3 regions of the Acidovorax temperans genome follow, and region 3 is predicted to be linked to each of the others. Evidence: riboswitches for the same ligand, from Rfam matches in the RefSeq annotation. Region 3 holds a riboswitch; each other region holds the start of a gene.
The links. A riboswitch is a leader RNA that binds a small molecule or an ion and turns the genes downstream of it on or off. The one in region 3 is predicted to bind cobalamin.
Positions count from the first base shown of each region.

Region 1: it holds a riboswitch for cobalamin, as region 3 does, so the genes downstream of both, cobM (precorrin-4 C(11)-methyltransferase) here and PQV96_RS08280 (TonB-dependent receptor domain-containing protein) in region 3, are expected to answer to the same signal.
Region 2: it holds a riboswitch for cobalamin, as region 3 does, so the genes downstream of both, bluB (5,6-dimethylbenzimidazole synthase) here and PQV96_RS08280 (TonB-dependent receptor domain-containing protein) in region 3, are expected to answer to the same signal.

Region 1 is NZ_CP117193.1:4,424,912-4,428,179, reverse strand. It holds gene PQV96_RS20775 (hypothetical protein) at 1-246, shown strand, start outside; gene PQV96_RS20770 (alpha/beta hydrolase) at 298-1,281, shown strand; cobalamin riboswitch at 1,297-1,533, shown strand; gene cobM (precorrin-4 C(11)-methyltransferase) at 1,690-2,496, shown strand; gene PQV96_RS20760 (sirohydrochlorin chelatase) at 2,496-3,268, shown strand, end outside.
Region 2 is NZ_CP117193.1:2,213,302-2,216,569, reverse strand. It holds gene PQV96_RS10505 (cobyric acid synthase) at 52-1,671, shown strand; cobalamin riboswitch at 1,694-1,884, shown strand; gene bluB (5,6-dimethylbenzimidazole synthase) at 1,931-2,692, shown strand; gene cobT (nicotinate-nucleotide--dimethylbenzimidazole phosphoribosyltransferase) at 2,787-3,268, shown strand, end outside.
Region 3 is NZ_CP117193.1:1,742,140-1,745,407, reverse strand. It holds gene PQV96_RS08280 (TonB-dependent receptor domain-containing protein) at 1-1,454, opposite strand, end outside; cobalamin riboswitch at 1,541-1,776, opposite strand; gene PQV96_RS08275 (hypothetical protein) at 1,827-2,060, shown strand; gene PQV96_RS08270 (cell division protein ZapA) at 2,057-2,404, shown strand; RNA gene ssrS (6S RNA) at 2,575-2,754, shown strand; gene PQV96_RS08265 (sulfite exporter TauE/SafE family protein) at 2,833-3,268, shown strand, end outside.

The DNA.
Region 1 (3,268 bases), 1.8 Mb from region 3:
GACACCAAGATCCTGTCCACCCGTGGCGACATTGCTCCGCCCAATCGAGCCAAGGTCATCCGCGAGACGTCGCAAAGCCTCGCGCAAGACGTGTACCTGCAACTGGCCAACCAGCTCGGCTACACCGACGCGCACCTTTCGCGCGGTGTGCGTCCACCCCAGCCCATGGGGTACCCCGCTGGTGGTGGCCAGGCCCAGCCTGTGCCAGTGCCGCAGCAGCCTGAACAGGTGCTTATCCTCAAGTGATGGGCGGGGTAGGCCGGGTTGCACAACGTGGGCATGACCTGCGCTACTGAGGTGACCCAGCCCCACCGCCCCGGCGTTGCCCAGGCCAGCCTTGTGCTGGCCTTTTTTCTGGCTGCGCTCAGCCTGCAAGCCTGCTCGGTTCCGGGGCCTGGTGCGCCAGCCAGTGGCGCTGAACGCTTCTCTGCGCAGCGCTTGCCAGGGGCACACGGTGAGGCGCTGTGGGCCCTGCAGCGGGGCCCGCTGGTGCCACCCCTGCGCTACCGCGTGGTGGTCGTTCCTGGCTCGGGCTGCGCCGGTATGGGGCCCTTCGCTGATCGCTACTTTCGGGGCCTGTTGCACGCGCAGGTGACTGTGCTGCACAAGCCGGGCGTACACCCTGCAGATACCACGCCAGCGGCCGATTGCCCCGCGCGCTTTGTGCAGGCCGATCACCTTTCTGCATGGGCCAACCACGCGCGCGCCGCGCTGCAGCAGGTCACTGCTGTGCAAGGTCACAGCCATGCCGACGTGCCGTGGTTGCTGGTGGGTATTTCGGAAGGGGTGGAATTGCTGCCTTCCCTGGCAGCCAGCGCAGGCGCTGGGCTGGCGGGCCTGGTGATGATGGCCGGCAGTGGGCTGGACCCGCGCGATGCCGGCCAGATGCAGGCCGAGCGCCTCGGGCATGCAGCAGACTGGGCTGCGCTGGGCCGTGCCCAGGCCGGGCCTGGTGCGGACACGCAGGTGGTGCAGGGGCGCAGCCTGCGCTACTGGCGCGACCTGTGGCAATGGCCCGTGCAACAACCCTTGCTGCAGGGCCCATGGCCCGTGCTGCACGCCTGGGGTGATGCTGATGAAATGGTGCCCCCCGCCGCCTACCAACAATTTGCCCAGCGTGCCCAACACCGCAGCGCACCCTACTGCGCGCTGCGCCTGGCCGGTGCCAACCACGGCCTGCAGGCGGGTGAAGTGGATGGCTTGCAGCAGGTGTGGGCCGCTGTGGAGGGATGGGGACGAACACCCCAGCGCGGGCTGTGCGCCAGCGTGACCTTTCGTTGACCCGATTCTCACAGGCCCTATACTCGCCCCGTTGGTGCTCGTGCCGTTATTGCAACGGCACAGTTAAACGGGAATCAGGAGAGCGCGGCCCACCACGAGTCGCCCTTAACCTGAGCTGCCCCCGCAACGGTAAGCGAGAGAAGGCTGCATGCCTTCAGCCTGCTTCGCATGTCCACTGGGTTCTGACAGCCTGGGAAGGATTCGCAGGAACATCTCGCCAGCCCGGAGACCGGCCGACAAGCGGGTGAGCCACGTGCCCACCCATTTCACAGAACCTGCGGGGAGGCAGGGGTCTGGGTCAGTCCGGGTCGTTTTCATGTTGAATTTCCTTGTGCTGGCGATGGAGCCAGCGGCGCAGCATTTGGCGGGTCATGGTGCATCCATGGGCAGCTGGGGCTGGCGCCGGCCATGACGGTCGGTACCGTCTGGTTTGTGGGCGCGGGCCCGGGCGATCCGGAGCTCATCACCGTCAAGGGCCGCTCCCTGATTGAGCGGGCGGGAGCCATCCTGTTTGCCGGTTCGCTGGTCAACGAGGCCGTGACCCGCTGGGCACCGCCCGGCTGCACCATTGCCGACAGCAAGGACATGACGCTGGAGCAGATGGCCGCGTGGCTCATTGCCCAGGCGCAGCAGCACGCGGTAGTCATCCGCCTGCAGACGGGAGACCCTGCCTTGTATGGCGCGCTGATTGAAGTGGTGCAGCCGCTCGATGCCGCCGGGGTGCCCGTGCGGGTGGTGCCTGGCGTGTCCTCTGCCATGGCCTCGGCCGCTGCGGCGGTGGAGAGTTTCACGCTGCCCGAAGTCACGCAGAGCGTGATCTTCACTCGCGTGGAAGGCCGCACGCCCATGCCCGAAGGTGAGTCGCTGGCCGAGCTGGCGCGCCACCACTGCACGCTGTGCATCTTCCTGTCCATCACCCTGCTGCACAAGGTGCAGGAGCAACTGCGCGCCGCGGGCTGGGCCGATGACGCCCCCATGCTGGTGGTGCACAAGGCCAGCTGGCCGGGTGAGGAACTCATCATCCGCGGCACCTTGGCCGACATCCGCCAGCGCTGCCGCGACGCCAAGGTGGTCAGCCAGGCCATGGTGATTGCCAGCCCCAACCTGGGTGCGCGCCACTGGCCCACGCTTGCCAAGTCCAAGCTGTACGACGCCAGCTTCACCCACCGCTTTCGCAAGGCCAGTGTGCCTGCCACGCCCACGGAGACTTCCTGATGCAAACCCCAGCCACGCCCCTCGGTACACACCACGGCGCACGCCACGAAGACACCATCCTGCTCATCGGCCACGGCTCGCGCGAGCCCGAGGGCAACGACGAAATCCACCGCTTTGTGGCCCAGTGGCGTACGCGCCAGCCCGGCTGGAATATTGAGGTGTGCTTCATCGAATTTGCCGCCCCTAGCCTGCATGATGGCCTGCAGCAAGCCGGGCGTAACGCGCGCCGCGTGCTGGTGCTACCGCTCATCCTGAATGCGGCAGGCCACGTGAAGATGGAGATTCCCGAAGCCATCGAACACGCCCGCGAGCACTGCCCCGGCACTGAGTTTTTGTACGGCCCACACCTCACCGCATGCGACCCCATCCTGGATGTGCTGCGCCGCAACCTGCGCAAGTGCATGAGCGAGCTGGACATGCCCGACCCCACCACCACCGGTGTGGTGTTGCTGGGGCGTGGCTCGTCTGACCGCCAGGCCAATGGCGATGTTGCCAAGATGGCCCGCTGGCTGATGGAGGAGACGGACCACGAACTGGTGGACCTGGCCTTCACCGGCATCACCTGGCCGCGCCTGGAGCGCGCCGTGCAGCGGCAGGTGATGTTGGGCATGAAGCAGGTGGTGGTGTTGCCGTACTACCTGTTCACCGGCACGCTCATGCAGCGCATTGCCCGCCAGGTGGATCACCTGCGCCAGCAGTACCCGCAGGTGCGGTTTGCAGAGGCCTCGTACTTCGGGTTTGAAAAAGAAATCTTTGCCCTGCTGGAGCAGCG
Region 2 (3,268 bases), 470 kb from region 3:
ATGAACACTCCCGTGACTGCTCCGCCCGCCCATCCGCTGGCCCGCTGCGTGATGGTGCTGGGCACCACCAGCGGCGCCGGCAAAAGCTGGCTTACCACCGCGCTGTGCCGCTACTACAGCAACCTGGGCCTGAAGGTGGCGCCGTTCAAGGCGCAGAACATGAGCAACAACGCCCGCGTGGTAGCTGCCCCCACGCTTGCCACTGCGTCTGCTGCGCTGCCCCCCGAGGGGGCGCACCCCGCCTTGGGGCGGCCCGGCGGCGGGGTGGCAGGCATCGAAGGCGCCTGGGGCGAGATCGGCTCGGCGCAGTATTTCCAGGCCTTGGCTGCGCGCGCCGTGCCTGAAGTGCGCATGAACCCGCTCCTCCTCAAGCCCGAGGCCGACACGCGCAGCCAGGTGGTGCTGATGGGTCAGGTGAGCGCCGAGCTCACCGCGCTGCCCTGGCGCGGCCGCAGCCAACTGGTGTGGCCGCAGATTGCCGCCGCGCTTGATGCGCTGCGCGCCGAGAACGACGTGGTAGTGATCGAGGGCGCGGGTTCGCCCGCCGAGACCAACCTGCACGCCAGCGACATCGTGAACATGCGCGTGGCGCGCCACGCCGGTGCGCGCTGCCTGTTGGTCACCGACATCGACCGGGGCGGCGCTTTTGCCCACCTGTATGGCACCTGGGCGCTACTGCCCGAGGACGAGCGGGCGCTGATCCACGGCTTCGTGCTCAACAAGTTCCGGGGCGATGCCAGCCTGCTCGCGCCCGCGCCGCAGCACCTGCAGGAGCGCACCGGCGTGCCCACCGTGGCCACCATTCCCATGCAGTGGCACCACGGCCTGCCCGAGGAAGACGGTGTGTTTGATATGACCCCCACGCTCGGCACTGGCGTGTCCTCGCTGCCCCCCGAGGGGGCTCTCGCGGCTAGGGGCGGCCCGTCGCCGCTCAATCGACCGCACACCACGCCCGGCGCCGTGCACACCACCGTGGCCGTGGTGGCCTACCCGCGCATCAGCAACCTCGATGAATTCCAGCCGCTCAAAAACGTGCCCGGCCTGCGCCTGCAATGGGTGCGCAGCCCGGCCGATGTGGCAGGCCTGCGGCCAACGGACTGGATCGTGCTGCCCGGCTCCAAAGCCACCGCCGCCGACCTGGCCTGGCTGCGCGCGCAGGGGCTGGACCAGTCCATCGCTGCGCACGCGGGGCAGGGCGGCACCGTGCTGGGTGTGTGCGGCGGCCTGCAGATGCTGGGCGAGGCGCTGATCGACCCCGAGGGCATCGACGGCAACGCTCCCGGCCTGGGCCTGCTGCCCCTGGTCACCGTGTTCGAGCCTGCCAAGACCGTGCAGCGCACCAGCGCAGCCTTCGGGCAGCTCACGGGTGCCTGGGCGCCGCTCTCGGGCGTGGCTGCCTGCGGCTACGAAATCCACCACGGCCAGACCGCCCAGCACCCCGCCATGGCCGCCAAGGGTGATGTGGCGCGCGAGGTCATGCCCGGTATTGCCTGGCAGAACCCGGCGGGCAATGTGCTGGGCGTGTACCTGCACGGTTTGTTCGAGGACGCCGCCGTGCTGCACGCCCTGTTTGGCGCCCAGGCCCCCACGCTCGATACCGTGTTCGACGGCCTGGCCGATGGGGTGGCCCGGCACTTCGACCCGGGCGTGCTGGACGCGCTGATCGCGTAAGAAATACGCGGTTCACCGGCTGCTATCATCCCCGCCCTCAGGTGCCCAATGCGATGACGCAAAGGGAGAATCGGGAAGGCGGTGCAACTCCGCCGCGTGCCCAACGCTGTAAGGACGATGCCGCCCGCTGAATGCCACTGGTCGCCAAGGCCGGGAAGGTGCGGGGGCCAGATGACTCCAAGCCAGAAGACCGGCCTGAGCCATTTTTGGCGCTGCAAGGCCGGGCAGCGCTGCCACTATTCACGCACAGGGGACTGCCATGAATACCAGCGCAGTGGCGCAAGCCACGCCCAGCGCGCACGCCTTCACGCAACAAGCGCGCGACGCCATCTACCACGCCATCTTTTCACGCCGCGACGTGCGCGGGCAGTTTTTGCCCACGCCGGTGCCTGACGAGGTGCTCAGCCGCATCCTCACCGCCGCGCACCACGCGCCCTCGGTGGGCTTCATGCAGCCCTGGAACTTTCTCGTGGTGCGTTCGCCAGACACCAAGCGCCGCGTGCAGGGTGCCTTTGCCAAGGCCCACGCCGAGGCCGCCGGCATGTTCGAGGGCGACAAACGTTCCACGTACCAAAAGCTCAAGCTCGAAGGCATCATCGAGTCGCCCGTCGGCATCTGCATCACCTGCGACCGTGAGCGCACCGGCCCCGTGGTGGTGGGCCGCACCCACATGAAGACCATGGACCTGTACAGCAGTGTCTGCGCCGTGCAGAACCTGTGGCTGGCCGCGCGCGCCGAAGGGTTGGGTGTGGGCTGGGTCAGCATCTTCCACCAGGCCGACCTGCAAGAGGCGCTGGGTATTCCCAAGGGCATCACCCCCATTGCCTACCTGTGCGTGGGCTACGTGAGCCACTTCCACGCCAAGCCCGAGCTGGAAACCGCTGGCTGGCTGCCGCGCCTGCCCATCGAAGACCTGGTGTACTTCGACCAATGGGGCCAGCGCGACGACCAACAGCCGCTCATTGCGCACTTGCAGCGTGACCAGGCCGCCGCCCAGCGCGGGCGGGAAACCATCGCCTGACCTTGCCGCCGCGCCCTTGCTTGACGCGCAACGCCGTTGATTTGCGCGGGCCTGCGAGTGCGGGCCGCGCTTCCCTGTTGAAAGTTGAAAAGCCATGAATGCCCACCTGCCCCTGATTGCCGACATCGCCGACCCGCAACTCACCCAGGCCCTGCAACACAAGCTGGACCACAAGACCAAACCCCTCGGTTCGCTGGGCCGCCTGGAGCAGCTTGCGCTGCGCCTGGGCCAGATCCAGGGCACCGCATCCCCCCGGCTGGAGCAGCCGCAAATGGTCGTTTTCGCAGGCGACCACGGCCTGGCCGCGCGCGGCGTCTCGGCCTTTCCGAGCGACGTGACCTGGCAGATGGTGGAGAACTTCCTCGCCGGTGGCGCCGCCGTCAGCGTGCTGGCGCGCCAGCATGGCCTGGCCCTCACGGTGGTGGACTGCGGCGTGGCGCGCGACATTGCTCCGCGCGAAGCCGCCCCCGGCCAGCCGAGCCTGCTGCTGCGCAAGGTGGCCCCCGGCACGAATGACGCAAGCCAAGGCCCAGCCATGAGCACCGACCAATGCGTGCAGGCGCTGACCAACGGAAT
Region 3 (3,268 bases):
GTGGAGGCACAAGGCCCTGCCCCGGCGAACGAAATCAGGTCACGCACCCGGTTGCGAAACGCCACCACCGAGAAGCTGCTGCTGCCCTGGGCATAGCGCAAGCCCAGTTCGGCGTTGCGCGCCGTCTCAGGGCTCAGAGAAGCCACGCCGTACTGGCTGAAGCGCTGGTACAGCGTGGGCGCACGGAAGGCCGTGCCCACCGATGCCGTAGCGCGCCACTGGGGCGTGATGGCGTAGCCATAGGCCACGCTGCCGGTGCCCTTGCCACCAAACTCGCTGTCTTCGTCGTGGCGCACGTTGACCTGCACCGTGTGCCCACCGGCGTTATAGCCATAGCCCAGCGCCACACCGTTTTGCGAGCGGTCGCGGTCGATGGGGTTGTTCTCCAGGTGGTCTTCGCGGCGCTCCAGCGCGGCTGTGACCAAGTGCGCACCTTCGCGCCATTCGTTCTGGAACAGGTAGCCGCGCAGGCGCGTGTCCGACAGGTAGACCGAGGGCTTGGTTTCGTATTCGTCGCGCGAATCGGTCACGCTGAACTTGGTTTTGTAGGCGCTGCTCCACTGTGCCTGCCAATTGAGGCCCAGCGCATGCATGGTGCGCAGGGCGCGGTCATCCTTGCCCAGGCCACTGTCGTAGCCGCTGTTGGTGTCGCCCACCATCAGCGTGCCTTCGAGGCGGTGCACGCTGTTGAGCTGCACGCCCACGCGGGCATTGCCGGCGGTATTGCGGTAGCCATCCTTGTCAGGGTTCTGGCCAGCGATGGGGCGGGCGTTGAAGCCATCGCTCTCGTCACGCAGCAGGCCCAGTGCGTAGTCCACGGTGCCACTGGCACCGCTGACACCAGCTTCGAGCTTGGTGGTGCCCCGGTTGCCTACGCCCACGGAGACAAACGGCGCAAAGCCCTTTTCTCCGCGCTTGGTAAAGATCTGGATCACGCCGCCCAGGGCGTCGGAGCCGTACACCGCGCCTGCCGGGCCGCGCAGCACTTCGATGCGGTCAATCAGTCCGAGCGGAATGGATTCCCACGCGGCGCCGCCGGTGGACTGCGAGTCCATCCGCACACCATCGATGTACACGGCGGTAAAACGTGATTCGGCACCACGCAAAAAGAGGCTGGTGGTCGTGCCAGGGCCGCCATTGCGGGACATTTCCACCCCGGGAAGACGGGCCAGCAAATCACCCAGGCCTGTGGCGCCACTGCGTTCAATGCTGTCGCGGTCCACGATGGACACATCGGCCACCAGGTCGGACAAAGGCTGCTGCGTGCGGGTGGCAGCGACGACGGTTTCAGACAAGGCGGGCGCGCGCTGGTTCTGCGCCAGCAGCGCGGAATCCGCCATGCTGACCTGGGCCTGGGCCGTGAAAGCGCACAGCCCGGCACAGGCCAAAGCCAGCGGACGGGGACGCAAGAACGACAACGCCTGGGTGCGGGCGCGCGGTGTGAAGTACTTCATGGTGGGAACGCAATCAACAAAATAACCCGTGCCGGCCTCCCCGCCAGCGTCTGGGTGATACGGCTGCGCAGCGTCTTTCATCAACGCTGGCAACCACCGTGTTGGCCGGTATCCGGGCTGGCAGAGCACCCTCCAATGCCTTCCCAGGGCTTGTTCAAGGCTCCCAGTGGCGTGTGAATGGAGAGGGGATCGGGCGATCCGTCTGCTGACCGTTGCGGGGGCAGCGCAGGTGAGGCTTGCCACGGCGGTGGGGTTACCTTTCTGCTTCCCGTTGAACTGCAGTCTGTGAACCAGCCTGCGAGCACCAACCGTCGGATTTTAGAACCTTGCGGCACCCCGTCCCAAAAAGACAACCCTACAATTGCGATCTCTATGGCTGAACCCTCCACCACCGACCAGATCGCCGAGCGTGTCGAGCGCCTGCTCTTGCGCCACGCCGAGTTGCAACGCACCAATGCCTTGTTGGCAGATCAGGTCAGCGCCCTGACGCAGGAACGCGACTCCCTGAAATCGCGCCTGAACGCGGCTCGCGCCCGGATTGACGCACTGCTCGAGCGGCTGCCTGCCAACGCCCCTGCCACCCCTGTCCACAAGGACGCCGAATGAAGCAAATCGAGGTCCAAATCCTGCAGCAAAGCTACCTGCTGGCCTGCCCAGACGGACAGGAATCACGTTTGCTGGACGCCGTGGAACGGGTGGACACGGCCATGACCCGAATCCGCGATGCAGGCAAGGTGCGTGCACGCGAGCGCATTGCTGTGTTGGCGGCGTTGAACCTGGCTTTTGAAGTGGCCGACCGTGATGCCGCCGCAGCCCAGGCAGCCGCGCAACCTGCGCCCGCCGGTGCACCCATTTCTGCAGTCGCTCCAACTGAAGAAGATACATTGCGCCTGCAGAGCTTGCTAAGTCGGCTGGACCAAGCCCTCGGGCAGGACGGACAGTTGTTGTAACTCCCTTCCAGCTGGGTGAGGCCATCGCTACGCGGTGCCCCCCCGCGCCACCCTCACAGGGGTCATGCCCCATGGGCTTGAAGATGGGCACGCACCAGCGACCTGATCCGAACGCCCGCCACGGTACTGGCCTATCCGCCTGCAGGGCGATAGCCAAGCGCCTACAATGCAAGGGTCTGCGGTGCTGCCGGGCTTTATATTTCCTTGAACCAATGCTCACTGAGCACGGGCTTGGTACATCGCCTGATGAGCGTGATCGTCTCGCGTCAGATGAACCCAACGTTAGGCTGCCCTCGCCCACCTGAACCCCCGGTTCAGGATGCCGGTCCGGTGGCATTCGCAGACACCTTCTTCATGGCTGGCGGCCCCACCCACCAACTCAGGTGGGGCCTCTACGCCCTCCTCAACGCCCCTCCTGTGATTCTTCGATGCTGGATCCCCTACTGATTGTTGAGCTGGGTTTATTGGGTTTGTGCACCGGCTTTCTCGCAGGGCTTTTGGGCATTGGTGGCGGCATGCTGCTGGTGCCCTTTCTGACCTACCTGCTGGACGCAAGGCAGGTGGCACCGGACCTGGCCGTCAAGATGGCCATTGCCACATCGATGGCCACCATCGTGTTCACCTCTGTATCCAGCGTGCGCGCCCACCACAAGCGTGGAGCCGTGCGTTGGGACATCGTCACCAAACTGGCTCCAGGCATTGTGCTGGGCGGTTTTGTGGCCAGCCTCGGTGTGTTCGCACTGCTCAAAGGCAGCTTCCTCGCTGTTTTCTTTGGCTTGTTTGTGAGTTTCTCAGCCGTACAGATGTTTCTGGACAAGAAGCCTGCTCCCACACGCCAAATGCCTGGAACCGCAGGCCAACTGG